3 regions of the Thalassotalea fusca genome follow, and region 3 is predicted to be linked to each of the others. Evidence: predicted binding sites of a transcription regulator. Region 3 holds the regulator's gene; each other region holds the start of a gene.
What was found. The regulator sigma-54, encoded in region 3, starts transcription at its own class of promoters, with help from an activator protein. The targets are predictions, from matches to a motif close to GTTGGCACGNNNNTNGNNT.
Positions count from the first base shown of each region.

Region 1: glnK (P-II family nitrogen regulator) is a predicted target of sigma-54. The motif match lies at 7,139-7,157, and genes of this name have one in related genera.
Region 2: ACSLUK_RS07655 (FimV/HubP family polar landmark protein) is a predicted target of sigma-54. The motif match lies at 6,501-6,519, and genes of this name have one in related genera.

Region 1 covers NZ_JBQRUN010000009.1:10,218-21,420, reverse strand. The annotation lists gene ACSLUK_RS12475 (class I SAM-dependent methyltransferase) at 1-150, shown strand, start outside; gene ACSLUK_RS12470 (LysE family translocator) at 233-856, opposite strand; gene ACSLUK_RS12465 (DNA ligase) at 869-1,720, opposite strand; gene ACSLUK_RS12460 (hypothetical protein) at 1,997-2,542, shown strand; gene ACSLUK_RS12455 (PGPGW domain-containing protein) at 2,767-2,997, shown strand; gene ACSLUK_RS12450 (DUF3581 family protein) at 3,062-3,778, opposite strand; gene ACSLUK_RS12445 (GIY-YIG nuclease family protein) at 3,925-4,188, opposite strand; gene ACSLUK_RS12440 (DUF2797 domain-containing protein) at 4,333-5,178, shown strand; gene ACSLUK_RS12435 (HDOD domain-containing protein) at 5,364-6,209, shown strand; gene ACSLUK_RS12430 (potassium channel family protein) at 6,257-6,943, opposite strand; gene glnK (P-II family nitrogen regulator) at 7,188-7,526, shown strand; gene amtB (ammonium transporter AmtB) at 7,536-8,801, shown strand; gene ACSLUK_RS12415 (Dyp-type peroxidase) at 8,942-9,865, shown strand; gene argR (transcriptional regulator ArgR) at 9,928-10,401, opposite strand; gene mdh (malate dehydrogenase) at 10,592-11,203, shown strand, end outside.
Region 2 covers NZ_JBQRUN010000004.1:344,905-356,107, forward strand. The annotation lists gene folC (bifunctional tetrahydrofolate synthase/dihydrofolate synthase) at 1-917, opposite strand, end outside; gene accD (acetyl-CoA carboxylase, carboxyltransferase subunit beta) at 973-1,830, opposite strand; gene truA (tRNA pseudouridine(38-40) synthase TruA) at 2,006-2,791, opposite strand; gene ACSLUK_RS07655 (FimV/HubP family polar landmark protein) at 2,909-6,436, opposite strand; gene ACSLUK_RS07660 (aspartate-semialdehyde dehydrogenase) at 6,658-7,677, opposite strand; gene ACSLUK_RS07665 (4-phosphoerythronate dehydrogenase) at 7,705-8,832, opposite strand; gene fabB (beta-ketoacyl-ACP synthase I) at 8,944-10,155, opposite strand; gene mnmC (bifunctional tRNA (5-methylaminomethyl-2-thiouridine)(34)-methyltransferase MnmC2/FAD-dependent 5-carboxymethylaminomethyl-2-thiouridine(34) oxidoreductase MnmC1) at 10,268-11,203, shown strand, end outside.
Region 3 covers NZ_JBQRUN010000016.1:19,735-30,937, forward strand. The annotation lists gene ACSLUK_RS16155 (BolA family protein) at 1-60, opposite strand, end outside; gene ACSLUK_RS16160 (STAS domain-containing protein) at 101-397, opposite strand; gene ACSLUK_RS16165 (MlaC/ttg2D family ABC transporter substrate-binding protein) at 406-1,083, opposite strand; gene mlaD (outer membrane lipid asymmetry maintenance protein MlaD) at 1,103-1,573, opposite strand; gene mlaE (lipid asymmetry maintenance ABC transporter permease subunit MlaE) at 1,604-2,383, opposite strand; gene mlaF (phospholipid ABC transporter ATP-binding protein MlaF) at 2,388-3,182, opposite strand; gene ACSLUK_RS16185 (calcium/sodium antiporter) at 3,597-4,580, shown strand; gene ACSLUK_RS16190 (KpsF/GutQ family sugar-phosphate isomerase) at 4,587-5,552, shown strand; gene kdsC (3-deoxy-manno-octulosonate-8-phosphatase KdsC) at 5,552-6,097, shown strand; gene lptC (LPS export ABC transporter periplasmic protein LptC) at 6,094-6,660, shown strand; gene lptA (lipopolysaccharide transport periplasmic protein LptA) at 6,662-7,150, shown strand; gene lptB (LPS export ABC transporter ATP-binding protein) at 7,151-7,882, shown strand; gene ACSLUK_RS16215 (RNA polymerase factor sigma-54) at 7,939-9,444, shown strand; gene hpf (ribosome hibernation promoting factor) at 9,471-9,758, shown strand; gene ptsN (PTS IIA-like nitrogen regulatory protein PtsN) at 9,785-10,240, shown strand; gene rapZ (RNase adapter RapZ) at 10,301-11,146, shown strand; gene ACSLUK_RS16235 (HPr family phosphocarrier protein) at 11,160-11,203, shown strand, end outside.

The DNA.
Region 1 (11,203 bases), on a different contig from region 3:
CCTGATTTAGATGAAGCATTTTTGTTGGCAGAAGTGGCCAGAGAATGCCCTGAATGTATCTTTCAAGGCAAGATTGAAAATCCCGACGTTTTCAAAGAAGCTCATCAAGGCAAGGGCCTTAAAGCATTGCATTTTAGATATGGTGCATAATTCTTTATCGAGTGAATTGAACATCAGCACAGCTGTGATATAGCTATGCTGAATGGAGAACAAGTGCTTTAGGGGGAATAATCTAGTTGATTACAACCCTTGCCGCCAACATAATCAAGAATCCGCCAGTTATCTTATCGATTATATGGCTGTTGCGTTTTAGCTTATTGAGAATAGGGCCTCTCGACAAAGAAAATGCCACAAATACGTACCATAGGGCATCAATTGTACCTACCGTGAGTGTCATGATTACTTTTTGTAGATACGTTGCTTCAGCATCGACGAACTGGCTAAATAATGCGAGAAAAAAGATCGCCAATTTAGGGTTCAAAAATGCCACAAGAAAACCATCACGCCAGCCATTTATTTGTGACGCATCAGCACGGGTTTGTGCATTTTCATCGTTAATAGGCAGCGATTGCTTTTTGCTCATCAACGCTTTAATCCCTAAATACACTAGAAAGAGAGCACCCGCATATTGAATGAATGTAAATAGCATAGGAGATTGCACAATAATTACAGCAATGCCTGTCGCTGTAATCGCGGCATAAAGTGCTACGCCAATGCCGTGACTGATTGCACTTGCGTAGCCCTGTTTTGCGCCGCCAGCCAACGTATTCTTAATCACTACTGCTAAACTTGGCCCTGGTGAAAGTGCGCCTAAAATACAGATGGTCACCAATGACAACCACAAATGAAATTCCATGATAATTACCGCCTAATGCTTGTACTGCCTGATTCTTAGAAAACTAGCAAATCTTGGCACACCTCGCGCAGTTTTACCAACATATTTATAAGTGATGATTGCTCCTATTGGAGGAGGTTCGCTGCGTTGTTGGTCACTAAAGCCCGAACCAATCTTAAACTCTATTCCTTCAGGGGTTCGCACCAGCATTGCGCCTAGTAAGCCAGTGTATTTTCCTCTTCCTTGAATGTGTTTAACAACAACGGCTTCGGCGTCTTGATACGGTTTTAGTTTTAGTAAATGCTGGCTACGTCCCACATGATATCGTGCATGTTCATGGTGCAACATCAGGCCTTCACCGCCGTGTGATACAACAAAATCTAATAGCGCATATAATGAGTCGTTGTCTGCTACTCTAAATTGTTCGATCATCTTTAGATGTGGATTCGATGCATGTTCTACAAGGCCTTTCATGTGTTCAATACGTTGGCCAAATACTTTGTCACTCGTTGGAATATCAAAAACATAGAAGGCCAGTCGTCGCCAACATAATGGCTCAATTAATTTACGTCGAACACATGAAATAATACGCTCAAAATGATTTCGCTGGCTCCATAGTTCACCATCCATAGGCGTTTTAGGCCAATTTTTGATGAACCATTCTGGCGTGAAAATTGGGTTGCCTTGACGGGTGTATAGTGATTTTCCATCCCAATAAGCGCGCATACCGTCAAGTTTTTCGCTAACCCAATAATGTTCAATATGGTTGATTTCACGTGGCGTGGTGGCGAGCTGGATTGGTGGTGGAGTTGATAATGAGTTCGGTTGGCTGCTGATCGGCTTTTGGCCAAGTAGCAGCAACAGTAGCATGATATTCAATGTCATTTTTGCATCCTTGCATTCTTAAACGGTCGCATAGGCGATGATTGCAGTTATAAATCAAATCGTTGATACAGCGGATAATCCTTATCCACCATTGCTGTAAAACGCATTAAGTTACGAAGTATAGTCGCCTGTTCAGTTGTCGAAGGATTGAAAATGAATTACTTATGACGAAATAGATTAACAGAATGATTGAGATCCCACTGACATACACTAGACTCAAAATTTCGTATGAATTGGTACGAAAACATACTTTAGCGAATTTGACAGGATGTCATCATGAATTTAACTAAACGGAAAATTGCTATCGCAATCATTGCATTCCTACTTGGATTATTAGTCAGTACACAGGCGCTAGCGGGCAAAAAAGCATGTGAGTCTTTAAAACGTCAGTATCAAAATCAACAGAAAGCGCTGAAACACCAAGGCCGCGGCGAATCGCGCAATCGCAAGCTAGCCAATGAACTTACTCTTTTTAAGTCATGGCAGCGATGTGAGCAAGGCAAATACAAGCCCCAAACGAAAAAGAAGCGCAAAAAGCAAAACCAATTACGTAATAAACAATCTAAACCGCGGGCAAGTAAATTGAAACAGACGGCGCAGGCGTGGCAACAGAAAGTAAACAATGGCTTATCTGATAACCAGTTAATACTGGCCAAAACAGTTTCGGTATCGAGTGCAATCCCTATGAGGCTCCAACAAGCTTGGTTAGATTTTTATCAACGCCCAAAAAAGTGCATAAGGCCTAAGAGTACCCAAGTATTCGCTTTTTGTATTGAACATGAACGCCAATCACAGCAGCAATTCTTGAGCATGCAAAATTAAAAAGTAAACACTGAACTACTTGAGATACTCATCAATCCATCAATCAATCAAACTGATTATGCTATCGTGATTTTACGTAATAATTGGCCAAAATAACCATTGTTGAAAACACTAAAAGTTGAGTTGTGTTTGTAAGGTGTTGAAATTTAAAGATTGGTTGTTTGGCGTACATGTTGCTTATTAGATCAAAAGCTTAATATACAAAACTTACGAAGAGGCCATTAATGCATAAGTTACCCAAGTTTGTTCGATTTTCACTCGGTTGGTTCTTAGTTGTTGTTGGTGCGATTTTTATTTTGCTCCCAGGCCCTGCCTTTCTATTTTTACCACTGGGATTGGCTATTTTGAGCATAGATGATCCTAGAGCGAAAGCTTGGTTAAGAAGTAGCCAGCGTATGATGAGTCGTAGCGCGCGAAAGTTAGACCGCTGGTTGCTAAAGAGAAAACATCGCTAGTAATATTGAATCAGACACAAAAATGGCGTCTAAAGACGCCATTTCTATGATAAACAATTCCGCTTTAGCTCAAAGCTGCAATGTAATCAGCTTTGGTCTTAGAGTAGCCTTCAACAATCTCGTCAATTACTGCTTGATCGTATGGGCGTAGGCCACTTAATAGCATATGCTTTTTACCTGAACCGATTTTCTTACCATTGGAGATAAGGTCGAAAATAAGATCTGCTGTACCGCGTTTGCCGTCAATAACCAACTTAGATTCAGCCAAAGAAAGAGCAACTTCATTAAACGCTACGTCTTCCAGATGAATTGACATGCTTTCATACATGATCATTGGGCGCGCTGGGTTTATCATGACATTATTGTCGGCCATTAACTTCACAAGAATATGAGGGAAAGTGTGGCCAGAAAATGAAACATACGCTTTAGTTAGCGCTTCAATCGTAGCTGCATCGCGTGATAACGCACCAGAAGCCGCTACGCGTACATATTCTTTGCCTTTTTCATCAGCTACAACCGCTGAATCGTTTATTTCACTTGGAAACGTAAGTTCTATACCATCGGTCACCATGCCAGAAAAGGTAAATGACATATCTTGAGATAGGCCAGATTTCTCTAATACAAGAGAAAATAATAGGTCACCAGGCACACAAAATCGTTTGGCATCTATATCGTGCAATGGGTTAAAGTCGTCAGCGACTTCTTTTGCAAATTTACTTGCTTGCTCTCGGGTAAAACTGATTGTGCCATTTGCTTGCTGGCAAAAACTTTCTAAAAACATGAATCGTACTACGCATGTGCTAAATAAAATCGCGGCATTTTATCAGGAGTATTGTAATAAATCATACATAAAGTGTTTGTTTTTTGACTCAGCAGACCAGTCTTTGTCGACAATTCAGCTAACGCTTGTGTTTATTTTTATAGTCGTCACGAAAAGTAATCACTTACTAATTTTTCCTTTTGTTGTTTAGTAAGTTGCTTGAGTTGGTATTCTTGTTGACTTGCTTCAGAGCGAGAGGTGCATGCTAAGCTATAGGCCAATTTAACTGGTCGGCGCACACGTGTATATTTTGCCCCGCGTTTGTTACATTCATTATGTTCTGTCACTCTACGGTCGATATTTGTTGTCACCCCCGTATAGAGGCTATTATCTGAACAGCGCAGCATGTAAACAAACCAGTTTGACGACATATTTGGGATAACCTCTTCAATGAAACGCCCACAGTATAATGAACTTAATACATAAATTCTGGTAAATTATGACTGAGCAATTCGTATCAGACATAAATCTAATAAAAAGATACATATTCAGCATAACGAAAAAAGAGAAAGTCCATGGCTATAGTTACCACCGAAATAGGTGCGTTGAAAAAAATGATCGGTACGCTAGACGATCAAAACCAAGTGCAGTATTCACTACCAATCGGAGAGCAGCGGATTGAGCTTAATCCACTGATAGGCAAATCATTAACGCTAGATTTTCATGGTGAAATTAACTGTTTACATTGTCAGCGAAAAACCAAAAAGAGTTATTCACAAGGGTATTGTTATCCTTGTATGCAAAAATTGGCACAGTGTGACATGTGCATTATGAAGCCAGAAACTTGCCATTATGCTAAGGGCACTTGTCGAGAACCCGAGTGGGGTGAACAGAACTGCATGATCCCACACTTTGTTTACCTATCAAATACTTCTGGCATAAAAGTCGGTATAACGCGTCATACACAAGTGCCAACTCGTTGGATTGATCAGGGCGCAACACAGGCACTCCCCATTTTCAAAGTAAATACGAGATTACAATCTGGCTTGATAGAAGTTGCGCTTGCGTCACACATTGCAGACAAAACTAATTGGCGTGCGATGCTAAAAGGAAATAATGACGATGTCGATTTGAAAACCTACGCAGCCGAGCTTATTCCACAAATAAAAGAAGCGCTAAGTCAGGTAATTTCGACAAACCCTGCTAATGATATCGAGCAGCTCGATGGTGATATTGTCAATATTCGCTATCCGGTATTAAATTTTCCTGAAAAGATTAGCTCGTTCAATTTCGACAAAACACCACAAGTATCGGGTACGCTACTAGGGATTAAAGGGCAATATCTTATGTTTGATACGGGTGTCATTAACATGCGAAAGTTCACTTCATATCAAATTAGTGCTTCCTACGAAGCTGAATAATAATCTGACCAACAATAATTTTGCACTAGCACTTACCCTTTGAAGTTTAAATTATTCAAAGGGTATTCAAAATAGTCGCTATAATTAAGAAAGTACCTGTATCGGATTTGCAATTGTGTGAATTTATCGTTATATCTAAGTAAATCTTATACTTAACTTAATAGTGTTTTAATTCGGAAATAACTATGGATGCTCTAGATTACGCTGAAAAAGCGAGTGAGATATTTGTTCTGTCAGATTCTTTTATCCGAATCAAGGAACTGATTGATGATGAAGCATCGACAATTGATGATATTGCAGACGTGATCTTACTCGATCCCGCGCTATCTGCGACCATACTTAAATTAGCAAACAGTTCGTTTTTTAATTATCCCGGAAAAATTGATACGATTTCTAAGGCGGTATTAGTACTGGGAATAACCGAAGTTTACAATCTGGTTATTGCATACTTTACAACGCAGGCATTTAAATCGCTTGATGCTGATCCGGCTTACTTGGAAGAGTTTTGGGAGCAAAGTGTAGATTGTGCATTAATTATCAAATTCTTAGGTACCAAACTACGTATTCCTAATGCTGAGCGCTTATTTATTCTTGGTTTGCTTCATAATATTGGTGAGCTTGTTATTCAGCAATTTTCGCCAGAAGAGTTTAATAAACTTAACGAAATGTCAGATAAGCAAATGCCCTGGCAGCGTCAAAAACAGCTATTGGATTTTACTTATGCTGATTGTACCGGAGAACTGTTAAAGCTATGGCAATTGCCTTATAGCTTGGTAGAACCTATTCGTTTTCAAAATGAAGAAGATTTCGAGCATGCCACAGTTGAAACACAATTGTTGTACGTTGCAAAGCGCGCCATGATGTTGGACCATTCACATAAACATTTGCAGCATAGTGAGTTGATTGCCCAAGAGGCGATGACGGCACTGAATGTTGATAAGCAGATTTTAAAGGCTGCGGGTGAGTTTTGCGATATGGAGCGACTAGGTATTCTCGCCGTACTCAAGCCCAGCGCGGTTGTCATATATTAAACTAGAATAACGAGTTCGCGATTGTCTCAAGCGTTGAGGTAATCGCGTTACTCGTCTTTTTGTTCAGCGGAATGGCTTTTAGATTCCTGCATCGCGGATAGCCTCGAACCCACCAAGCTTGCTACCAAAATCGCCAAATATAATTGACCAACGACTGCTTGCATATAAACTAAAAACTGGCCAAGCGGTATATTAGGTGTGATATCGCCAAAGCCCAAGGTGGTTAGCGTTACAAAAGAAAAGTACACGAATGTTGGCAAGAGTTCATACCAAGCAGGGTTAGCTGATAATCCACGAAACGCGTTAGGTAGTGAAAGCTCTAGCAATGTATAACATAGTGCCCAAATCAAACCGAGAAGCATGTATAGGCAAATTGCCCCTAAAATTTTATTGTGGGTAATTCGTCCTGTGAACAGAACTTGTTTGGCTGTCTGATATCCCGTAAGGATAAAAAAGATGAGCATCAAGACTAAGTGTGCATATTCAAGGTTGGCATTGTCTAGCCAATAGCCACCTAAGGCACTAACAATAATAGCGAGAGGGAAAACTAACGCCTTACGCAATACGAAATTTTCTTCCTGTGCCCCCCAAACAACGGCAAGTAAGGTTACTACTGTCGCTGATTGCATTAGTCGCTGTGCTGACGGTGCAAAAAATTGCTGAGCGAGTGCCATTCCCAATAACAATGTGGACAAAGCAATCGTTAAATAGATGAAGTTGTCTTTGGTCGTCATTTGTCTGCCAATTCTAACTTGTTCTTAATAAACCTAATTTAGCCAATACCTCCGAAAAATCCTACCGAAATTTAAATTTAGACTACTTGCACTACATCAATACATTGCTCGTTATTGATGCACCAAGCTTGTGCAATTCGATTGCAACTCTTAACTTGGTTTTATTTAACTAATTGTTTAATGGAGTGATTTTTGTTTGGCATGCGCCTTGAATAGTCATAGAAAACGATAATAGGGGTAAATAATGAAACTAATCAGCGCAATTATTAAACCGTTTAAGCTTGATGATGTTAGAGAAGCAATTTCAGAAATTGGCATCGAAGGGTTAACGGTCAGTGAAGTTAAGGGGTTTGGGCGTCAGAAGGGGCATACCGAGTTATATCGTGGTGCCGAGTATCAAGTGGATTTTTTACCAAAGGTAAAATTAGAAATTGCCGTAAATGACGATGTGGTTGAACGCTTGGTTGAAACGATCACTCAGTCTGCTTACACCGGAAAAATAGGTGACGGGAAAATATTCGTATACAACCTTGAACATGCCGTACGTATTCGTACGGGTGAAAACGACGCAGAAGCTATCTAGGAGGCACTTATGGAACAACAAATTTTTCACTTGCAGTATGCGCTAGATACTTTTTATTTCTTAGTGTGTGGTGCTTTAGTTATGTGGATGGCTGCTGGCTTTTCAATGCTTGAAGCTGGTTTGGTTCGCGCAAAAAATACCACCGAAATATTAACTAAGAATGTCGCGCTTTATTCAATTTCCTGCATCATGTATTTAGCCTGTGGTTATGAAATTATGTACGGTGGTGGCTTTTTCTTGTCGGGCATTGAAGCAGTAGATGCTGAGGCAGTACTCAAAGAGTTTAACGAGCGTGAAGATGGTTTTACGGGAGGCGCAATCTATTCAAAAGCGTCTGATTTTTTCTTCCAGGTAGTATTTGTTGCTACAGCAATGTCTATTGTGTCTGGTGCCGTTGCGGAGCGCATGAAGTTGTGGGCCTTCTTAGCTTTCACCGTAGTGCTGACAGCATTCATCTATCCTATGGAAGGGAGCTGGACGTGGGGCGGCAACGCGGTATTTGGTTTGTTCACATTGGGCGATTTAGGATTTTCAGACTTTGCTGGATCGGGAATAGTGCATATGGCGGGCGCTGCCGCAGCTTTAGCAGGGGTATTATTACTTGGCGCACGTAAAGGCAAGTACGGTGCAGACGGTCGAGTAAACGCCATTCCTGGAGCTAATTTGCCATTGGCAACACTGGGCACATTTATTTTGTGGATGGGCTGGTTTGGGTTCAATGGTGGCTCAGTGTTAAAGCTTGGTGATATTGGCAATTCACATTCCGTTGCAATGGTGTTTCTTAATACTAATGCCGCTGCCGCTGGCGGTGCTGTTGCTGCGCTAGCGTTAGCGAAGCTACTGTTTAAAAAAGCCGACTTAACAATGGCGTTAAATGGTGCATTAGCCGGTTTGGTTGCCATAACAGCGGAGCCGTCAACACCAACGGCCTTGCAAGCAACATTATTTGGTGCAATTGCAGGTTTAATTGTGGTTGTCTCGATTGTCGGACTGGATAAAATCAAAATTGACGACCCTGTAGGGGCAATTTCGGTGCATGGTGTTGTAGGGTTATTTGGCTTATTGTTGGTGCCAGTAACAAATGACGCGGCATCTTTTAGCGGACAATTGATTGGTGCGGCTACTATCTTTGCATGGGTATTTATTACAAGCCTTGCTGTTTGGTACGTGTTAAAAATCACCATGGGTATTCGTGTAAGTGACGAAGAAGAATACGAAGGTGTTGATAAAGCTGACTGTGGTTTAGAAGCGTACCCTGAGTTTACGCGTGGCTAAATAGCCTTTAGTCTAACTATTTTTCAAAGCTCATCTTTTCATTAAGATGAGCTTTTTTCATTTTTATGTCATCAACTGCTGCTAATAGCAGAAAATTGTGTAAAATTAGGTTATTACAAGAGCAATAATGTGGGGAATAAATGGCACGCGAACAATTTGGTATTTGCGCAGAGCCGAGTTTACATGGGTATTATTTACTTTTTAATGTAATGGACGACAAGAACGCCCATGTTAAGAAGGCACTTTCGCGTTTACCCGCGTTATTTGACAAATATGCTGACAGATTTTCGGAAAGCAATTTGACTGGTGTAATTGCGATTGGCGCAAACTATTGGGATGAATTGTACCCTCACGCCAGACCCAACTCTTTAGAACCGTTTACAGAAATTGAGTGTGATGATCGTGTTGCACCGTCGGTGAACTATGACTTGTATATTGAAATTCGAAGTGACAGGGCTGACGTTAATCACATTGTGGCAGGCAAAGTCACCGCATTACTTGATGACAGCGTAGAATTAGCTGAACAGGTGAGAGGGTTTAGGTACTTAGATGGTCGTGATCTAACTGGGTTCGTTGATGGCACTGAAAACCCTAGAGGTCGGCATAGACGCGAAGTTGCTTTAGTCGCTGAAGAAGAAGATGCTGATTTTGCGGGGGGGAGTTATCTACATATTCAACGCTATCGCCATAATCTCAACCTTTGGAATACCTTAGAAATCAAAGAGCAAGAAGACGTTATCGCGCGCACCAAAATTGACAATGAAGAATATACTAGCGAAAACAAACCAGCGACTTCTCATATTAAGCGAGTTAATTTAAAAGATGAGCAAGGCAATAGCATTGAAATATTGCGTCAAAGCATGCCTTACGGTGATATGAAGATGCAAGGGTTGTTTTTTGTGTCTTACTGTCATTCACCTGAACCATTTAAATTGATGCTAAAAAGCATGATCAATTCAGACGATGAAGGTAACTTTGATCATTTATTAAAGTACACGCAAGCAGAAACGGGCGCATCGTTTTTTGCGCCAAGCCTTAATTTTTTGAACCGATTAGCAGAATAGTTGAGCTGGCTTAAATGAGCGACGTTGTAAGTAAATACAACGTCGACCTTTAAATTTGCAATTTACGCGAGATTCTTAGAAAAAAGTTCTTCGAGCTTTCCAATCGTTTGTTTAATTTCGTTTACATTTGTCGGTGCAATGAAGATAGTATCGTCCCCTGCAATGGTACCTAAAACACCGTCACTCTTACTTAAACTATCGAGTAAACGCGCGATGAGTTGTGCTGCCCCAGGGCTGGTACGAATGATGATCATCACTTCGTTATGCTCGATATCTAATACGAGCTGTTTTAGCGGGCTTTTGGCTGTTGGCACACCAAGCTCTGCCGGTAAACAATAAACCATTTCCTGTCGCGCATTTCGGGTACGCACTGCACCGAATTTACTGAGCATGCGAGATACTTTTGATTGACTAATATTGTCAAATCCCTGCGCTTTTAAAGCGTCAACGATTTCACCTTGCGAACCAAATTGCTCTTGTTTTAATAAGTCTTTAAACGCTTGAATCAACGCTTCTTGTTTTTGTTGTCCAGTCATTTTCTACCGCTTTGTTGTAGGTGCCATTGAGGTATTTCGTACTATCATACCTAACTATTATTCCACAAAACAAATTTTACGCTATTCTGTATGTCATGAGATATAGAATAACCATTGTTTTTTGGTTGCTGATGCTATATCTTTTGGCAACCCACAATTCAAGTAATTACTCAAATTTCGGAGACATCCAATGAAAGTTGCTGTTTTAGGCGCTGCTGGTGGTATCGGTCAAGCGTTATCTTTACTATTAAAAAATAACCTTCCAGCTGGTTCAGAACTAGCGTTGTATGACGTTGCACCAGTTGTTCCAGGTGTTGCAGTAGATTTATCACATATCCCTACAGCGGTTAAAGTAGAAGGCTTTGGTGCTGATGATTTAGCGTCAGCTTTGTCTGGTGCTGATATCGTTATTATTCCAGCAGGTATGCCGCGCAAGCCAGGCATGGATCGTGCTGATCTATTTAACGTAAATGCTGGCATTATTAAAACATTAGCCGAAGGTATCGTTGCAAATTGTCCTAAAGCGCTTGTTGGTGTAATTACTAACCCAGTAAACGGTACTGTGCCAATTGTTGCTGAAGTATTCAAAAAAGCAGGTACTTATGAAGCAAATCGTGTATTCGGTGTAACAACGCTTGACGTTATTCGTGCTGAAACTTTTGTTGCTGAAAACCAAGGCTTCAACGTTGCTGACGTTAAGGTTCCTGTAATTGGTGGTCACTCAGGTACTACTATTTTACCATTACTTTCTCAAGTTGAAGGCGCAAACTTCTCTGATGAAGAAGTTGCAGCATTAACAACT
Region 2 (11,203 bases), on a different contig from region 3:
TCAAGCATGACATCACATGTTGAAGTCGTGAACAATTCTGTGCGGCCGTCAACGCTTGTTGAGGCAATGCTCGACGCTAGAATCTCTTTATTGATAGGAAGTTTTAGCGATCTTAGTACTTGAATAGCAGTAGCCACATTGTCGAGAGGGATATGTGGCATTGGCAGCTCATCAAAAACAATATCCCCACCATGCCATTGCCAAACAGCAAGATTCTCGTCGATAGCGACATCAAAATCACGTTGTCTGACCAACATAGTTGCCTGCAACTGTTCACCATGCGATATGACACTGTTTGGAGGGGATAAATCTCCAATAACGGCTATGCCTTTAGCACGGAAAATGCCGGCTTTTTCAAATCCGATGGATTCTCGGTCAGTACCAAGGAACGCTTGATGGTCAAGATCAACCGTTGTAATTACGGCAATATTAGCATCAATTAAATTTGTGGCATCTAAGCGACCGCCCAATCCAACCTCGAGGATGATGTACTCAGGTTGTTGCGCCATCATCACTAACATCGCGGCCAAAGTAGTATATTCATAATAGGTTAATGATATGTCACCACGTGCCTGCTCGATTTGTTCGAATGCACTGACTAATGGCATATCCTCAACATTAGCTTTGTTTAGTCTTAATCTTTCATTGAATCGCTCAATGTGAGGGGATGAGTAAACAGCTACACTGTGTTGCATTGATAGCAAAACATTTTCGAGAAATGCACACGTTGTGCCTTTGCCATTAGTGCCCGCAACAGTGATCACTTTGCTAAAAGATAGATCAATTGCCAAACGCTCAGCAACCTGGCTAATCCTTGCCAAACCTAAGTCAATTTCTACAGCGTGAATTGACTCTAAATAAGAAAGCCACTCATCAAGACTTTTATCTTGTGAGTGGCTTTGAATTTCATGTGTCATATATATACTACGTTTAATGTAAGCAGTAGTTAACTATTGGCTAGTGTGCGAATAATCAGTTTACCGGACTAACCTGACCAGTAAATTTAGCCACAACACGTGCCAATGTATCACGCATATCTCTGCGATCAACAATCATGTCTATTGCGCCCTTCTCTAATAAGAATTCACTACGTTGAAAACCTTCTGGTAGCTTTTCACGTACTGTTTGCTCAATAACACGCGGACCAGCAAAACCAATTAGCGCCTTAGGCTCTGCAACATTGATATCGCCTAGCATAGCTAAACTTGCAGAAACACCGCCCATTGTTGGATCTGTTAACACCGAAATATACGGCAAACCATTTTCTTGCATTTTGGCAAGTGCAGCGCTTGTTTTAGCCATTTGCATCAGTGACATTAATGCTTCTTGCATACGCGCACCACCACTTGCTGAAAAACAAACAAAAGGAAGATTATGCTCTAAGCAGTACTCAACACCTTTAACAAAACGCGCGCCTACAACAGAAGCCATTGAACCACCTAAAAATGAAAACTCAAATGCTGCTGCCACAATTGGCATGCCTTTAAGTTCACCACGCATTACAACAAGTGCATCTTTTTCACCCGTTGCTTTTTGCGCAGCGGCAATTCTGTCTTTATAACGTTTAGAATCCTTAAACTTCAGTAAATCCTGCGGTTCAAATTCTTCACCAAGTTCTACACGCTCGCCCTGATCAAGAAATGATTCAATACGTTTGCGTGCAGTTATGCGCATATGGTGATCACACTTTGGACATACCGATAACTGTCGATCTAACTCTTCTTTATACAAAACCGCATTACATTCTGTACATTTGCTCCATACACCTTCAGGTATATTTTTGCGTTGTGTGGTTTTTGCTTTAGGGAGTATTTTCTCTATCCAGCTCATAATTTATTGATTGCCTATCGCTAAAATGGATCTGATGACTGATTATAATTTAGCCATCAAATGCTTAATATAACTATTCTAAAATTTAACTGCCGATTAGACCATACTTTAGCAGGTATTTTATATAAAAAACTGGTCGGTTTTGTTACAAAATACCATTTTCAACTGACTTTTGTTAGTCAGGCAGAAATAATGGTCCAAGTGCCGTTTTTGGGAGAGCAAACTCTTCGGGGTAATCTACATCAACAAAATATAGTCCATTAGACGGGGCTGTAATCCCAGCTAAACATCTATTTTTAGCTTCTAAGACTTCCTTAATCCAAGACACAGGTTGCTGCCCAGTTCCGACTTTCATCAAACTCCCTGAAATATTTCTCACCATATGGTGCAGAAATGCATTTCCTTTGACATCTATGACGATATAGTTGCCTTGCCGAGTCACGTTACAATGGTAAAGCGTTCTGTTAGGTGAATGACTTTGACAGTGGACCGTACGAAATGACGTAAAATCGTGTCTACCCACTAAGTATTGTGCAGCCTGATGCATTAGTGCCGCATCTAATGGATTATGTGAAAATGTAATGCCATGATTGAGAATTGCCGGACGAAGGGGGTTATTAAAGATGATATAACGGTAACGCCTCGCAGTTGCACTAAATCGAGCATGAAACTCATCATCAACTTGCTTAACCCATTTTACAGCAATATCTTTTGGTAAATTGGTATTAACGCCGAGTGTCCATGCAACGTCTTTTCGCACTTTTTCCGTATCGAAGTGGACTACTTGGTTAGTCGCACTGACTCCTGTATCCGTGCGACCTGCACATACAACCTCAACTGGTTCGTCAGCAACTTTTGACAACGCTTGCTCTAAAGTTTGCTGAACACTTACTACATTTTTTTGACTTTGCCAGCCATAATAATGGCTGCCGTCATATTCAACACCTAGGGCGTAACGCATTAAAACCTCCCAATAATTTCGGAGGCGCATTATCCATTATTTCGCCCCTTTTTGCGAACAAAAAAAGCGCTTATTCAATAAGCGCTTTTCTATCGTCAAGAATTTATCTTGAAAATGCTACTTCAAATTATCCAAGAGCTGCTGGGCTTCAAATTGCTGCTGTGCATCACCATGCTCTACAACATCCATTAGAATGATCTCAGCATTCTCAGCATCACCAATTTCAATGTATACTTTTGCCAAATCCAACTTAGCAGCCATACCATTTTCATCAAGGTCATCAATATCCTCACCTTCACCAGCAAATTCAGGAAATTCATCTAACCCAACATCAATCTTAGATTTATCGTATGGCTCGATAGTATCAGCATCCAAACTTTCAGAGAGCAAAGAATCAACCGATATAAAATCATCTTCATCTGCCTCTGTTGGTGGCTCAGAGGCATCAACGTCTGTGGAATCAGAAATATCTAAAATATCATCACCAATATCTAATTCCTCACCAAATTCTAATGTCTCGTCATCAGCTTTTGGTGCTTCTTCCTCGATATTCGCTAGCAATTCGTCAAAGTCTAAATTATCAAGCTCTTGAATATCATTCAGCTCTGACGCTTCTTCTACCACATCATCACTGGCTTTATCTTCATTCTCATCAGCTAATAAATCAGCCAGCACATTGCTGTCGGTAAAGTCTGGCGATAACTCTACCTGCGCGTCTTGCTCGTCACTTAGCATTGCAGATAAAGTTGATTCATCAAATTCAGTATCTAGCCCTTCAAGAATTTCGTTCTCATCAATTATATTTGATTCACTTTCATCGTTTTCAGACTTCTCAACTTGCGGTTCACTCTCAGGTTCAACGCTGCCACTTGTTTCTTCAATAAGTGCGTCAATATCAAAATCGTCGTCTAGTTCGTCAATGACAATGGATTCTTCTATAGCAGGTGCTTCCTCTGCAACGCTTTTTTCTTCTTGAGTTTCAGTTAATAGTTCTTCGTCTTCTTGAATTAATTCAGCATCATCAGCAACCAAATCTGGTTCATCAAAAGTGACCTCTAATTCTTCATCAATATCTGCGCTCTGTTCTGCTAAGTCCTCTCTAGCAGACATGATGTCACTAAAATCGGCCGCCAAAAATGGCGCTACATAATCTTCAGTGAGTCCTTCAATTAAATCTTTATTAGGAGACTCTGACGATTCCTCTACAGCTTCTTCACGAGTTTGCACATTCTCGCTATTGTTCGACTCACTTAATTGGACAGTATCTGTGTCACCATGCTCGCCAAGCAATGCATCAATGTCATCAATGTCATCAATGTCATCAGGGTCAGATATTTCGTACTCTTCGCTCGAATCAGCCGGTGAATTGTCACTACTATCAGGTTGTGGCTCGGCCATACTCGCCATTAAGGCATCAATATCATCAGGATCGGTTATCTCAATATTAGCGTCAGCTTCTTGAGCTGACGATTCACCCGCTACCGCATCCATTAATGCGTCAATATCGTCAGGATCTGTTACATCAGCGCCAGCGGCAGGTTCTTCTTTAGCTGGCTCGCTTGCTACCGCGTCCATTAATGCGTCAATATCGTCAGGATCGGTTACATCGGCGCCTGCAGCTGGTTCTTCTGTAGCTGGCTCGCTTGCTACAGCGTCCATTAATGCGTCAATATCGTCTACATCAGCGCCAGCGGCAGGTTCTTCAGCTGGTTCACTTGCCACAGCATCCATTAATGCGTCAATATCGTCAGGATCGGTTACATCTGCGCCTGCAGCAGGTTCTTCAGCTGGTTCACTTGCAACAGCATCCATTAATGCGTCAATATCGTCAGGATCGGTTACATCAGCGCCAGCGGCAGGTTCTTCAGCTGGTTCACTTGCCACAGCGTCCATTAATGCGTCAATATCGTCAGGATCGGTTACATCAGCGCCAGCGGCAGGTTCTTCAGCTTGTTCAGTTGCCACAGCATCCATTAATGCGTCAATATCGTCAGGATCTGTTACGTCTGCGCCAGCGGCAGGTTCTTCAGCTGCTGGTTCAGTTGCTACTGCATCCATTAATGCGTCAATATCGTCAGGATCTGTAACATCAGCGGCAGCATCAGGTTCACTTGCCACTGAATTCATTAATGCATCTATATCGTCAAGGTCCGTTACGTCCGCGCCTTGTTCAAGCTCGTCAGCAGCCTCAATGATATTATCTATATCTAGGTCACCATCTCCATCAGGTGACTCTGCCTCCGCTTCAGCTACTGCTTCTTTTAATAAATCATCAAGTGAGCCTTGATCCAGTTCTCCACCTTCCAAAGGTTCACCCGGTTCACTATCAAGCGACTCTTCTACAACGTCTCCCTCGTCTAAGCCCGATAACAATGAATCAAGATCTCCTTGGTCAAGCTCTCCACCCTCTAAAATTTCTGTATTATCATCAAGCGTGATTTCTTCAAGATCATCCAAATCGTCCAGATCATCTAATGAATCATCGAGTGAGTCATCCAAATGAATAACATCATCATCTAACAATTCGTCATTTAATGACTCTAAATCATCGCTAAACAAACCATCTGCAGAATCTTCTTCTGCTAAATCGATAGAAAGTTCATCGTCTAGAGACAAATCTTCATCAATCGTAAGCTCATCATCCAATGATAGTTCGTCATCTAACGATAGTTCACTATCTAACGTTGCTTCTGGTGCAGGTTCAGGTATTTCGGCGGGCTCTTCAACAACTTTTTTGTCAGCCTTTTTCTCACTTACCGCAGCTGGCTCTTTACGACGACTCATGAAAAATGCCACAAATCCAAGAACTAAAGCGGCTGGTATAGTCATCATCAAGCCGGTAAACCACATGCTCGAAGTAAAATCATCCGCTGCCAATGCTTCTTGTTGTTTTCGAATTTCGCGCTCAAGCGCTTCAGCTTCTGCTTTGGCTAGTAAGGCTTTAAGAATTTCATTTTGTTGATTTAACTGTGTTTCTAATTCTTTTTCTTTGGCAACTTCCGTTTGCATTTGACTTAGTTTATCGTTGAAGTCATTTAGACGATTTCTCAACGCTTCGTTTTCACTTAATATTGCTTGTAAACCGTCAATGGAATCGAGTACATCACGTTGGATAGTATCGAAACGCTGTTGCTGTGTATTATCAATAGATTGTAGCTGATCGTTGATGTGTGTTTTTACGTCTTCCAAATCTTCTTTTTTCACAGCGTTAGCGACAACTTGCTTCACCTTTTCTGGTGCAGCTACCGCAACTTTCTTCTCCCACTGCATATCATCTTCATCAGACTTTTGTTTCGCTGATTGTGGGTTGATTTGACGAATTTCTTCAAGACTGGGTAATGAAAGATAAGTGCCATCAATTAAATGGTTCAGATTATTATCTGAGAAGGCTTGAGGGTTTTTTTCGTATAATGCCTGCATTACCTGATAAATAGACACAGAATTATCTGGGCGTACACGCAAAGCGATATTCCACAATGTGTCGCGAGACGATATTGGACCATATTTGTCATAAGGAAATACATCAGTACTTTTAGGTCCACGAATTCGTATACCCGACTCCTCTGCCATGACACTGGCGACAGGAACAGTTAGACAACTGGCGAACAATACCTGCCAAAAACACAGGCGTAACAATCGTTGCATCAATATTTCCTAGTTATTTTTCTAATGGTCAAATAATTGACATTGCAATATATATTAAATTTCAAGGCAAATTTCATTCCAACTATAATATTTGATCACATCATAGCTCGCTCAAATGATCAATACTGAATTAATAGCATGGCTTAAACAAAAAAATCAGAAACCCACCAATTTAACGGCGAGTTTCTGATTTTCTTTAAGTTTCTGTTGAAAAGTTATTTTTACGAAAGATATTCTTTAATCAATAGCTCAGCAATTTGAATACTGTTAGTTGCCGCACCTTTACGCACGTTGTCTGCCACTACCCACATGTTAATACCATTATTGCAACTGATATCTTCACGGATACGACCTACAAAAGTGGCGTCTACACCACTAGCATTGCCGATTTGTGTAGGAAAATCTTCCGCTTTTTCGCGCACTTCAAGGCCAGGCGAATTTTTAAGTAGTTCTGTTACTTCTTCGGCAGAAATCGGCGCGCGTGTTTCTATATGTATAGCTTCACCATGACCGAAAAATACAGGAACTCTCACCGCTGTAGGGTTAACGCGAATGCTATCATCACCAAGGATCTTCTGGGTTTCCCATACCATTTTCATTTCTTCGCGTGTATAGCCATTGTCCTGAAAACTATCAATTTGCGGGATCACATTGAAGGCAATTTGACGAGAAAATGCTTTCGACTCGACAGGTTTCCCACTTAATAAGTCTGCACATTGTTTTGCGAGCTCATCCATTGCCTCTTTACCAGCACCAGACACTGACTGATAAGTACAAACATTGATTCGGTCGATGCCAACAGCATCATGAATTGGCTTTAGTGCCACCATCATTTGAATGGTTGAACAATTAGGGTTAGCAATAATATTGCGGTTGCGATACTCCGCCAATGTATGTGGATTTACCTCTGGTACAACAAGCGGAACGTCTGCTTCGTAACGAAACTCTGAGGTATTATCAATAACAATACATCCAGCATCTGCCGCTATTGGCGCAAACTTCGCTGAAATACTACCACCAGCTGAGAAAAAGCCAATTTGAGCTTGACTAAAATCAAAGGTATCTGCATCAATAACTTCAATGCTTTCACCATTAAATTCAATCACTTCACCCGCAGAACGTGCGCTAGCTAACGGATAAAGTTTATTGATAGGAAAGTCTCGTTGCTCAAGAATTTCCATAATCGTTTTACCGACTAAACCTGTTGCACCCAAAACGCAAACGTCAAATTTCTGTGTCATGCTCCTCTCTCTTCTCTTTTCTCATTTCTATTGTGGTAAAACATTGAAACCAAGCCCGTTCAATGGCTCAATTTCACATAAATTAGGGTTATTAACTGCGATTGATGAAAACTCACGTCGAACGGGGTAATGCTTGCGTATGTAATCAAACCCCTGCTCTGCCACCAATTGGCGAAAAATGCCATCATCTCGCTTTACATCGTATACCATTTTTACCATCTGGATTAACAAATTCTGATCAAAATCAGCATTCGTCGTTACCGAAGTGATAGCAGGCTCTGGTAGACATGCACTAAGTGACTTGTTCGGGACTATTGCCAGTTTTTGACATAATGCCTGATATAGCATTTCAGTACCACGAGATTTTCCTTCTAAGCTATAACCAGCAATGTGTGCCGTGGCGATATCAACATATGCCAATAATGGCATCAAAATATCAGGTTCACCTTCCCAAACATCTAAAACCAGCGTCAATCCGTGGCCGTTCTGTTTTAGGTCAAGCAATGCATTATTATCAATAACTTCCCCTCTGCAGGCGTTTATCAATATTTGATCATCTCGTAAACAAGACAAACGCTGCGCATTCAATAAGTGCAACGTCTTGTGGACACCACTTAGTGTTTTCGGCACATGAAGCGAAATAACATCACAAGTCAACGCTTGCTCTAAGGAGACAAATTCTCGATTATCTTCACTATTGGCCGCAAGTATAGGATCACACAAATAGTGCTTAACGCCCAATGCGGTGAGCTTTTCACTCAATCTACTTCCAGTGTTACCCGCACCTATTATTCCGACACTTTTATCTTTAATGTCAAAAAGGTATTTTTCCGATAGATTGACTAATGCGCTAATCACATATTCTGCGACTGATACAGCATTGCAGCCTGGAGCCGAACTAAAAGCAATATTTCTTGAGTGCAAATAACCTTTATCGATATGGTCTGTGCCAATGGTTGCGGTACCAACGAATTTTATTTGATGATTATTTTCTAACAGTGCCTGATTTACTTGTGTAATCGAGCGAACAAGCAACACATCTGCGTCAGTTAATTGTTCAGCAGTGATGTCTCGGCCAGAAAATGCCGTTAACGTGCCTAAATCACCAAAAAATTCTCGGGCGAGCGGCATGTTTTCATCGTAAAAAATATTCATCTCATTTCCATCAATAACCTTTACTTACTTGTAGGTACAAAGGTTGTTAAATTTGAGGTAAAAAAAAAGCCGTTAACTTATCGTCAACGGCTTTACTATAGACCGTTGAGTCTATTTGTATTTCTTCATTAATAAGGTTGCATTGGTGCCACCAAACCCGAAGCTGTTAGACATCACTAAGTCCAAGTTTGCTTCACGTGTTTCGGTTACAATATCAAGCCCATCAGCTTCACTATCTAAAGTGCTGATGTTGATAGATGGCGCAATGAAGTTGTTTTCCATCATAAGCAAAGAGTATATCGCTTCATGTACACCAGCAGCGCCTAATGCATGACCAGTCATCGCTTTAGTTGCACTGATAGCAGGAGAATCGCTACCAAATACTTCTTGAATAGCACCAAGCTCTTTAACGTCACCTACTGGCGTTGAAGTACCATGCGTATTTAAGTAATCAACTTTACCTTCTACGCCATGCATCGCTTGCTGCATACAACGAACCGCACCTTCGCCACTTGGCGCTACCATGTCAAAACCATCAGATGTTGCACCGTAACCAACAATTTCAGCATAAATATGCGCACCGCGAGCTAAGGCGTGTTCTAGTTCTTCAACTACGACCATACCGCCGCCACCAGAGATAACAAAACCGTCACGCTCTGCATCATATGTACGAGATGCAGTTTCAGGTGAGTCATTATATTTGCTAGAAAGCGCGCCCATTGCATCAAACATCATAGCTAATGACCAATCGACTTCTTCACCACCACCCGCAAACACAATATCTTGCTTGCCAAGTTGAATTAGCTCAGCCGCATGACCAATACAATGCGCACTTGTCGCACATGCTGAACTGATCGAGTAGTTCACACCTTTAATTTTGAACGGCGTAGCCAAACATGCAGAACACGTACTAGACATTGTTTTTGGAACAGCATAAGGACCAACACGTTTAACACCACGCTCGCGTAATGTATCTGCAGCACCTACCACATTCTCAGAAGACGCTCCGCCAGAACCAGCAACAATACCAGTACGGAAGTTGGACACTTGCTCTTCTGTTAATTTAGCGTCGTCAATCGCTTCTTGCATGGCAACATAGGCATAACCAGCTGCGTCACCCATAAAGCGCATGGCCTTACGGTCAATGTGGTCTTTAGTTACTAATGTCGGCTTACCCCAAACTTGGCTACGTAAACCTTTTTCTTCAAAGCTATCTGCTTTTGTAATTCCTGAACGTCCTGCTTTTAATGAAGCTAAAACTTCTTCAGCATTGTTACCAATACTAGAAACAATACCTAATCCAGTGATCACTACACGTTTCATTTAACTAACCATCTAAAAATTTAAAAATCGAGCGTATCATACCGACTTTTACCCGACATACTGGTCTGTCCAGCGTACACTTGTACACTGATTTTTCAAAACCAAATTGGTAATGCTAGGCAGTATAGGTAAAATAGCGGCCTTGTATAGTCTTTATTTTATTTTTTCACGCATGCCAAACAAAGCCAAGATCATTTTTCAAGACGACGGTTCTCCTTATTCGGAAGAATTTGACGATATCTATTTCGATACTGAGTCGGGCTTTTTGCAAAGCGAGCAAGTGTTCGTTAATGGCAATAACATTTCCCAACGATTAATAAATGCAAAAGATGAATTTACCATTGCAGAAACAGGCTTTGGTACAGGACTTAATTTTCTGTTAACTCTGGCGGTATTCCACGAGCTTAGCACTCAACATGCACTGCCAAAACTACACTTTGTTTCTACAGAAAAATATCCGCTATCAAAAGTACAGCTTAAACAATCGCTGTCATCGTTGTCTTCACTCACGGAAGAGACGGAGTCACTTCTCAGCAATTATCCTGATGCGTTAACCGAAAATACGACGATGCAGTTCTTGAATGGTGCAGTAAGGCTGACGATCTTAGTTGGGGACGCTACCGCGGGATTTGAACAATTGCCAGTACCGCGCTCAGGTCTTGTCGATGCATGGTATCTTGACGGTTTTTCTCCAGCGAAAAACCCTGACATGTGGCAACCTAAGCTTTTCGAACAAATGGCTCGGTTATCAAAGCAACTGGCTACCGTTAGCACGTTTACTGTTGCAGGCATTGTGCGTAGAGGTCTTGTTTCAGCGGGATTTAGAGTGCAAAAGCAAGGCTATGGGGGAAAGAAGAAAGAAATTCTCATTGGCAAATTCCAACAAAGTGGCAAGTTTGGCCAGGGATATAAAGTTCGACCGCTATACAATAAGCCTCAACACGTGACTATTATTGGCGGTGGCATAGCATCAGCGTGTGCAGCCTATTTTCTTGTGCAACAAGATATAAAAGTTACGATATTGAGTCGCCATAAGGCGCTGGCGCAA
Region 3 (11,203 bases):
GTGTAGTTCGTTTAATTCGAGCGCATCATTGATAATTTTTTCTATTTCTGAAACTTCCACATATATCTCCGAATAAAAAGCGTAGCGGAGATTATATGTGTTATTGGCGCTGCAAGAAAGATTCAACGCCAGTTAATTTTGCCAACTTTAATAAGTCATGGCTTACAGGCGAGAAGCTGAGCTCATTGCCAGTCCGTTTTGCACACTCAACTAAAGATAAAAGCCAAGCTAAACCGGCGGTGTCGACACGGGGGACGTGTGACAGATCAACAGCCGTCAAAGCGGTAGACTGAAACTTATTTCCCGCTTTTTCAAACCCACGCGTAATAGTATGGCGAGTTAACTCACCCTCTATCGCTAGTACATTGCCATTAAGTTGAAGTTTTGTTGCACTCACAATATCTACTAATCCTTAAAAACGATGTCTTTTGCGGCTTGTTCTCTGAGCATTTTTGTAACGTGAGCCAAACCTTTTTGACGAATTAAGCTACTCAGCTCGGCTTGTTTGCTGTCAAGTAAACTAATCCCTTCAGCAACCATGTCATAGGCTTTCCACTCTTTTGTCTTTTTGTCTTTTCGCACGCGAAATGAGATATCAATCGGTGCTCGGCCTGGCTCTATTACAGTTGTGTTTACCGCAACAACTTTATCGTTACTAAAGTCTTTCGCAGGAGCAAAATTTACTTGCTGATTCTTGTATAAGGTAAAAACTTGCGCATAAGACGTTATTAAATAGTCTCTAAAAACTGGGACAAACTCTGCACGCTCTTGTTTATTCGTTTTTTTGAAATTATTACCAATCACTTTGAACGCTGCATATTTGTAGTTGACGTAAGGCATCAACTCTTCACGCACGATATTCTTGAGCAGATTCGGATTTTTTCGAATCATTTCTTGCTCGGCAGCAAACCGCTTGAAGGTAATATCAGCCACAGTTTCGATCATCTTATACGGATCATTTTTGTCAACACGGGCTGAAGGCCCTGCTTCTGCTACGAATGGTGCAGCAGAAACTGTAGGTAATGCCATTGTTAAACTTGTTAACGACAAGGCAACCAATAAGGATTTAGTTATCTTTTTCATATTCATTCCCAATGGCAAATTAATCACCGCTTCCCTGACTAAATAAAAACTGTCCAATTAACTCTTCCAGCACCAACGCAGGCTTTGTGTCTTCGATATAATCGCCTGGCCCTAGTGTATCAACTGACTCATCTATAAACCCAGGCAACAAACCCAAATACTGTTCACCTAGCAAACCTGCAGTTAAAATAGATACAGACGTCGCTTCCGAAAAGTTATTGTACTGCGCGTAAATATCCAATGTAACAACTGGCGTATAATCTTCTGGGTCTAGCGCTATCTTACTTACTCTGCCAACCACAACACCACCAACTTTTATCGGCGACCTAACTTTCAAGCTACCAATATTGTCAAACTTAGCATACAGCTGGTAAGTTTCTCCATTACCCGAAATTCCGCTATCTGCAACTTTTAATGCCAGCATAAGTAGTGCTGCAATACCTATCGCAGCAAAAAATCCGACAAATAACTCTACCTTTTTAGACACCATGTCTTTCACCTACCCCAAAAAATACCGCATTTATTTAGCAAACATTAATGCAGTCAAAATAAAATCTAAACCTAAAACCAATAGCGATGACTGTACCACCGTTGCTGTCGTAGCACGGCTAATTCCCTCAGATGTTGGCTCACAGTCATAACCTTTATATACCGCGATCCAAGTGACGACAAATGCAAACACTAAGCTTTTAATGATGCCATTTAAAATGTCACCTTCAAATGATACTTGTGCTTGCATTACCGACCAGAAAGTACCGCTATCAACACCTAGCCAATCCACACCAACTAAGTGAGCACCTAGAATTCCAACCGCTGAGAACACCGCTGCTAATAAAGGTAAACTAATAAACCCTGCCCAAAACCTTGGCGCTATGACCCTGCGAAGCGGATCAACGGCCATCATTTCAAGACTCGATAATTGTTCGGTCGCCTTCATAAGGCCTATTTCAGCTGTTAATGCTGAGCCTGCCCTACCAGCAAACAAGAGTGCTGAAACTACAGGCCCTAGTTCACGTAATAATGAAAGCGCGACCATAGGCCCTAAACTCGCTTCAGCACCATAGCCAACCAGTATGGTATACCCTTGCAGCGCTAGTACCATGCCGATGAATGTGCCGGATACCACAATGATCACCAACGACAGTACACCAACAGAGTAAAGCTGATTGACCAGCAGCGGGTACCCTTTGCGAAAATTTGGCACACGCAACAATGCTGACATTAACATTAACAGCGCGCGGCCTAAGCCGGACACTTGTCCGATAATGTTACGTCCTAAACTTTGAATAGCTCCAACCATTTAATTACCCGATTAATTCCTGCATATACGGTGCAGCTTTAAAATGAAAAGGTACTGGCCCATCAGATTCACCCTTTACAAATTGTTGAACTAAAGGTGATGTTTGCTGCCTGATTTCGTCAGGTGTTCCGTGGCCAATAATTTTTTGCTCAGCAATAATGTAGATGTAATCTGCAATACTCATTACTTCAGGCACATCATGCGAAACCACAACAGAAGTCAAGCCAAGTGCATCACTTAACTCTCTGATTAATTTAACGATAACTCCCATTGATATCGGATCTTGACCGGCAAAGGGTTCATCATACATGATAAGCTCTGGGTCGAGAGCAATCGCTCTAGCCAATGCAGCTCTACGCGCCATCCCACCAGATAACTCACTTGGTTTTAAATGGCGCGCACCTCGTAAGCCAACAGCTTCGAGTTTCATCAACACCATCTTTTCAATTAAAGCTTCTGATAACTGCGTGTGCTCTCTAATAGGAAACGCGATATTGTCGTAGACAGACATATCGGTAAATAATGCACCACTTTGAAATAGCATGCTCATACGTTGACGTGCTTGATACAACTCGTTGCGACTCAGTGAAGGTATATTTTGGCCATCAAACAGTATTTGCCCAGACTCGGGGCGAATTTGCCCTCCTATCAGTCTTAGCAATGTTGTTTTACCGATACCACTTGGCCCCATGATGGCAGTAACCTTGCCTTTCGGAATGGTTAGGCTGATATTGTCGTATATAACGCGTTCTTCGCGTTTAAACGTCATGTTTTGAATATCGACTATTGTATCCGACATAGATCCTTCATCAAGCGTCATGTTAACTTTATGCATTAAAGGCGGAATTCTACCTTAGCCACGCAAATTCTTCATTAGAAAATACCGAATAAATTGTTAGAAAATTAGTAAGAAAACGTATCAATGCGTAAGAAAGTGTAAGCCCCCCTTGAAAGATTAGCTCCTCGCCTCGATTATTTATAAGGCATTACGCCACAACTAAGCTAATTTTCAGACAAAGTAGAGTGAATTAAATATGGCTAGGGTTGTCGATTTACAAGGAGTCAGTACAAGTTAATGCGCTTTTATCCAAAAATAATGGCGAAAAACTAATAGAAACCTGCATTATTCATGTTTTTTTCATAACAAACACGAATAACTCTTTTTTTTTATGTCACAACCAGCGACAATTCGCGGTTCAATTGGGAGTTTTTGATGCTTGTACAGATTTTAATTTTACTTATTTCCTTGGTGACACTTGTTTGGAGTGCCGACAAGTTCGTTTTCGGTGCCTCTTCTATTGCGAGAAATTTCGGTATTTCCCCCATGATCATTGGTTTAACTATTGTTGCCATGGGGTCTTCTGCGCCAGAAATGATGATTGCAGCGACAGCTTCCTTTCAAGGTAATGTCGACACCGCTGTTGGTAACGCCATAGGTTCCAATATTACTAATATTGCACTCGTACTTGGTATTACTGCGCTCTTTCAACCTTTGCTTGTATCATCTGCCACGGTAAAACGCGAGTTACCCTTAGTATTAGGAATCACAGGATTAGCCTACTGGATGCTTTTTGACCAATACTTCAGCCATACTGAAGGTTGGATACTAATGATTGGTTTTTTTACTTACATAGCAACCTTATTGTTGATTACATTAAATGGGGCAAAAAACCATGCTTTAGACGATGCGATGATTATCGAAGCAGAGCAAGAGGTTCCTGAGGCCGTTAGCACTGGCTGGTCACTCTTTTGGTTGGCAACGGGAATGGTTTTACTGCCATTGAGCGCCACTTACTTAGTTGATTCATCCGTATTTATTGCGCGGGCATTTGGCATTAGTGATCTAGTAATAGGTCTGACAGTTATTGCCATAGGCACCAGCTTACCTGAGTTGGCTGCCAGTATTATGAGTATCATCAAAAAAGAAGACGATCTCGCACTTGGCAATATCATTGGTTCCAATATCTTTAATATTTTGGCGGTACTTTCATTACCCGGCATTATTGCGCCAGGTAATATTGACAGCAACGCCGCTTTGCGAGACGCACCGTATATGCTCGGCGTCACCTTTTTACTATTCCTAGCTTGCTTTAGTCGTAAGTCAGGAAACTTCCGTATTACGCGCCTAAAAGGCGGCATATTAGTAATGGTATTTATTGCCTATCAACTGCTGTTATTCAGCCAGCTAAAAGGTTAATCGTTCATGAAAGATTTTATCTCCCAAGGCCTTAAAGTTATCGATATTGAACAACAAGCTGTTGCAGACTTGCGTACCTTTATTGATGATGATTTCAACTATGCCTGCGAATTAATGTTTAGTTGCTCTGGGCGAGTCATCGTTATTGGCATGGGGAAATCTGGACATATTGGTGGAAAAATAGCAGCGACTCTCGCCAGTACTGGCACACCATCATTCTTCGTTCATCCCGGTGAAGCGAGTCACGGTGACTTAGGTATGATCACCAGTGATGATGTCGTGTTAGCGATATCCAATTCTGGTGAAACCGGTGAAGTTGTACAGATTATGCCGGTGATAAAACGCATCGGAGCAAAGCTAATTGCGCTTACTGGCAATAATAAGTCAACGTTGGCCAAACTTTCTGACGTACATGTCAATGTCGGTGTTTCCCAAGAAGCTTGTCCTTTGGGTCTCGCACCAACATCTAGTACGACGGCTACCTTAGTTATGGGTGATGCCATGGCAGTCGCTTTACTCAACGCGCGCGATTTTACCGCTGAAGACTTTGCTCTTTCACACCCTGGTGGTAGCTTAGGAAAACGCCTTTTGCTTAGACTTGCCGACATTATGCATGTTGGAGAACGTTTACCCATTGTGACCAAGAATGTACTCATAAAAGACGCATTGGTAGAAATGTCACTTAAAGGTTTGGGGATGACAGCAGTAGTCGACGATAATCAAAAACTTATTGGCCTGTTTACGGACGGCGATTTAAGGCGTATTCTTGATGAAAGAATAGATATACATAAAGATGAGATTGCATCTGTTATGACTCGCCAACCAACTGTTGCCAAAGCAGAAATGCTCGCAGCCCAAGCACTTAAAGTGATGGAAGACAAAAAGATCAATGGTCTTATTATTGTCGATGATGCCAATCATCCCATTGGTGCTATGAACATGCATGATTTACTTAGTGCAGGGGTGCTGTGATGCAAACACTTTACGGTGCAGTCGCCGACCAATTCATCGAAAAAGCAAAAGCTATAAAATTGTTTGTTTGTGATATCGACGGCGTATTCTCTGATGGCCGTATTTATTTGGGAAATGATGGCGAAGAGCTGAAGGCATTCCACACCAAAGATGGATTTGGCGTTAAAGCACTTGGTGCCAGTGGCGTTGATGTTGCAGTTATCACTGGACGACAATCGAATATCGTGCAAACACGTATGTCAGCTCTGAATGTTAAGCATATTATTCAAGGCAAAGAAGACAAATTGCCTTGCTTAGTCGAACTGATTCAATCGCTAAACATTTCCCCAGAACAAGTCGCCTACATAGGCGATGACATGCCAGATTTTGAATGTATGAACTTTGTTGGCTTAAGCATCGCGGTTAATGATGCCCACCCGACTATTAAAGCGATGGCCGACTATACAACAACTATTCGCGGTGGCTTTGGTGCAGTAAGAGAAGTTTGTGATTTAATGATGCTGGCTCAAGGAACACTTGCGCATGCAAAGGGTGCAAGTATATGAATCGACTCTATGGCGCAGCATTCTCTTTCTTTGTGTTTGCCATATTGATATATGCCGTTGTTGAATGGCATCAATCTAAACAACCAACATTGACCGATCTAGACAATGATATCGCACCTGATTTTATCGCGGAAACGCTGAGCAGCGATATATATAACAAAGAAGGTAAACTTGCGTACAATATTGACGCCAAACGTATGGAGCATTTTGCAGATTACGAAGTTACCCACTTTGATCAGCCCAAATACACGCTATATCCAAAAGGTGGCGAAGCACCTTGGAAAGTCAGTGCCATTGATGGCACCCTTTATAGTAATAACCTCGTGAAACTTGAGAACCGCGTAACACTTATGTCTACTGACGCCAGTAGTTTGGTGCGAGAAATTCACGGTAGCTACTTGGAGCTGAATTTACGTACGAATGTACTAAGTTCAGAACAAGCAATTATGATTATCGGCAACGGATTTACCATATACGGCTCAGGACTCGTTGTTGACTTAAACACTACACAAATGACATTGAATGAACATGTACAAACGATTTACAAGAAATCTAACTCTTAGTTTGGCGCTTAGCCTTACCGTCGCGACTTCACCTACCGCAATATCTGCTGAAGTAAGTGACTTTGATCAAGAAGTTATCATAAAATCTGAAAGCCAAGACGGTGATTTAAAGAAGAAAATATTTAGCTACATAGAAAACGTGGTTATTACACAAGGCTCTCTTGTGATCAATGCCGATTTGGTACAGGTTATTACCTCGACTGACGCTAAGGAAAAAATTTATATTGCTAAAGGTAGTCCTGCAAAATTTAGCCGAACACTTGCCGATGGAACCCCCATCAATTTACAAGCAAATGAAATCAAATATGATCCGGCTAATAGCCTAATCATCATTTCTGGCGATGCGTACCTTGAGCAAGACGGTACACAAATGACGGGTGATACCATCACCTACAATTTCAGAACTGAACAGGTCAACGCATCGAGTGACGATGATGCACAGGTTGAGACTGTTTTACAGCCGCAGCATCTAGAAAAGAAGAAAAAATAGATGAGTGAATCAGTACTAGTTGCGAATGCACTCGCAAAAGCGTACAAAGGGCGACGTGTAGTAAAAAATGTTTCATTGTCTGTTAACGCAGGTGAAATTGTTGGTCTACTAGGCCCTAATGGTGCAGGTAAAACTACATCGTTTTATATGATTGTAGGTCTGGTACCAAATGATAGCGGAAGTATTACGCTAAATAATGAAGACATTACACTGCTTCCAATGCATGAAAGAGCGCGACAAGGCATTGGCTATTTGCCTCAAGAAGCGTCGATATTCAGAAAGCTGAGTGTATACGACAATATTATGTCGATATTGCAAACACGTAAATCGCTCACAGAAGTAGAACGTGAAGAAAAGCTTGAGCAACTGCTTGAAGAGTTTCATATTTCACACATAAAGGATAATCTTGGGATGAGCCTTTCTGGTGGTGAAAGGCGTCGTGTTGAAATTGCACGCGCACTTGCCGCTGATCCTAAATTTATTCTATTAGATGAACCATTTGCTGGTGTAGACCCTATTTCCGTAGGAGATATAAAGAAAATTATTCTACACTTAAAAATGCGCGGTATAGGTATTCTCATTACGGACCACAATGTAAGAGAGACGCTCGATGTATGTGAACGTGCTTACATTGTGAGTCATGGTGAGTTAATTGCTGAGGGTGACGCAGATCAAATTCTTGCGAATCAACACGTAAGAGATGTGTACCTCGGTGAACAATTCACGTTATAGTTAAGGTAATCCAGCTAATTATGTTTAATAACAATAACAGGAAAGTAAGTTTTTAGATGCGCCCTACTCTGCAACTTCGAATAGGTCAACAACTCACCATGACCCCACAATTGCAACAGGCAATCAAACTGTTGCAATTGTCGACATTGGATTTACAACAAGAAATCCAAGAAGCGCTAGAAAGCAATCCATTGCTGGAAGTAGATGAATCAGCTCCAACTAACCAAGAAGATAAACCTGACAACCTCGAAGAAGCGTTTTCAGCACAATCAAATGACTCATCCGATAATGCTAGTTCCGATGGTTCTGAAGACGCCATGCCTTCGGCTGATGAAATCACCACGACCGAAGCAATGGATAAAAATGATATCCCTGAAGAGTTGAATATTGATACGACGTGGGATGAAAGCTTTAGCGCAGGTGTATCGAGTGGCGGCGTTGGCCCTTCAGATGATTACACTTATCAAGGTGAGACCACAGAATCTATTCAAGATCACTTACGTTGGCAAATGGATTTAACGCCATTTACTGAAACAGATCGCGCAATCGCCACAGCGATTATCGATGCAATCGACGACGCTGGTTATTTAACCGTTACCGCCGAAGATATTCTAGAGAGCTTAGGTGTCGAAGACGTAGAAGTTGATGAAGTAGAAGCAGTAATCAAGCGTATAAACATGTTTGACCCCGTTGGCGTTGGCGCTCGCTCTATCTCTGAGTGTTTATTAATTCAACTTAATCAATTCGACCCTGCCACGCCATGGTTAAAAGAAAGTAAAGTGGTATTGTCTGAGCACATCGACTTACTGGGTAATCGTGACTATCGTCAATTAATGCGTAAAACACGCTTAAAAGAAGACCAACTACGTGAAGTTATTCGATTAATCCAGTCTTTGGATCCTCGCCCTGGTGATAGCGTAATTAAAGGTGACGATCAATACATCGTACCGGATGTATCTGTTGAGAAAAAGAATGGTCGCTGGGTCGTAGAATTAAACCCTGATACTGCGCCTCGATTAACAGTTAACCAACAGTATGCTTCTATGGCTCGTTCAATGAAATCGACCACGGACAGCCAATTCATTCGCTCTAATCTCCAAGAAGCTAAATGGTTCATTAAAAGTTTAGAAAGCCGAAACGAAACCTTATTAAAAGTGTCTAATTGTATCGTGCAACGCCAACAAGGCTTTTTTGAACATGGCCCTGAAGCGATGCGTCCGATGGTTTTAAATGATATTGCTGAAGCTGTAGATATGCACGAATCAACAATATCTCGTGTTACCACACAAAAATACATGCATACTCCGAGAGGCATATTTGAGTTGAAGTTTTTCTTCTCGAGTCATGTAAGCACGGAAAATGGCGGTGAATGTTCATCGACAGCTATCCGCGCATTAATCAAAAAACTTGTTGCAGCCGAACTACCCGCTAAGCCACTAAGCGACAGCAAAATGGCAGAGCTACTCGCTGAACAAGGAATAAATGTTGCGAGAAGAACGATAGCTAAGTACCGCGAGTCCTTGTCTATTCCACCTTCAAACCAACGAAAAAGTTTACTTTAACTCACCCAACGATAAGGAATACGCATATGCAGATTAATCTTTCAGGTCATCATGTTGAAATCACCGATTCACTTCGCCAATGCGTTAATGAGAAATTTGCCAAGCTAGAACGACATTTTGAGCATATCAATAACGTGTATGTCGTATTAACAGTTGAAAAATTAAGTCAAATCGCCGAAGCAACTTTACATTTGAATGGTACTGAAATTCACGGTAAAGCCGAAAATGGCGATATGTATGCATCAATTGATTCTCTTATCGATAAACTTGATCGCCAAGTACTTAAGTACAAAGGCAAATTAAACCAATACTAAAGAAGTAATAATCCTTCACACGCCTTATGAAGTTACATGAAATATTAACCGAGGACTGCACGTTATGTGCAGTCCCAGCGACTAGCAAGAAAAAAATACTTGAAACCATCAGTGAGAAAGCCGCTGAACACATCAGTGGCTCTACAACTTTTGAGTTACTCGATAGTTTAATTACGCGTGAGAAGATGGGTTCTACCGGCATAGGTAATGGCATTGCTATACCTCACGGACGCTTGCCCAATACGGAGAAAGTCATTGCGGTATTAGTGACAACATCTGAACCTGTCTCCTTTGACTCTATCGATAATCGCCCGGTTGATATTTTTATCGCTTTGTTTGTTCCTGAAGAACAATGCCAGCAGCACCTTTGTACTTTGCAAAGTATTGCCCAGGTGTTTAGCGACAAACGAATTTGCAAACAAGCGAGAAAATGTGAAACCAGTCATGAACTGTATTCGCTCGTACAGCAAACCAACCATTGATAGATGTAGCGTGCATACATTTCTGTTAAGGTATAACAAACCTACCAAGGAACCCCTTAAATGAAGTTAATTATTGTTAGTGGCCGTTCTGGATCGGGCAAGAGTGTTGCCTTAAGAGTTCTGGAAGATTTAGGCTATTACTGCGTTGATAACATCCCCGTTAATTTGTTACCAGCCTTAACGCATACAGTAATTAACGACTATGAAACTGTTGCAGTAAGTATCGATGTACGTAACTTGCCTGACGAACCTTCCGATGTCGCAGAAATCCTTGATTACTTACCCAATAATGTTGAGTTGAGTATTCTTTATTTGGACGCAGAAGATGTAGACCTTATTCGTAGGTTTAGCGAAACAAGACGATTACACCCATTGATCCGCAAAAACATTGCATTAGATCAGGCTATTTCTTTGGAAAAAAAGCTACTGGAACCTATTGCCAGTCGCGCTAATTTATATTTTAACACCAGCCAGTTATCACCACACCAGCTGGCAGACATGATCCGTGAACGCATATTAGGTAAGAAAACTGGCACTATGATTGTCGTATTTGAATCCTTCGGTTTTAAACACGGAATCCCAAAAGATGCAGACTACGTATTTGATGCCCGATTTCTTCCAAACCCTTTCTGGGAAAAAGAACTAAAACCCTACACAGGATTAGATCAGCCCGTGCAAGATTTTCTTGCAAGCCAACCTATCGTGACAAAGTTTATTTGGCAAATTAATAGCTTTATGATGACATGGCTACCACACCTTGAACGCAACAACCGTAGCTATATCACGATTGCAATAGGCTGCACAGGTGGAAAGCATCGTTCCGTATACATTGCAGAATTGCTAGCGAAGAATCTTAAGAAAGAACGTTCAGACGTTCAATCAAGACATAGAGATATTGAGCTGTAATTTAGGAAACACCATGCCAAACTTTCAGCGACAGATTACGATAACCAATAAGCTAGG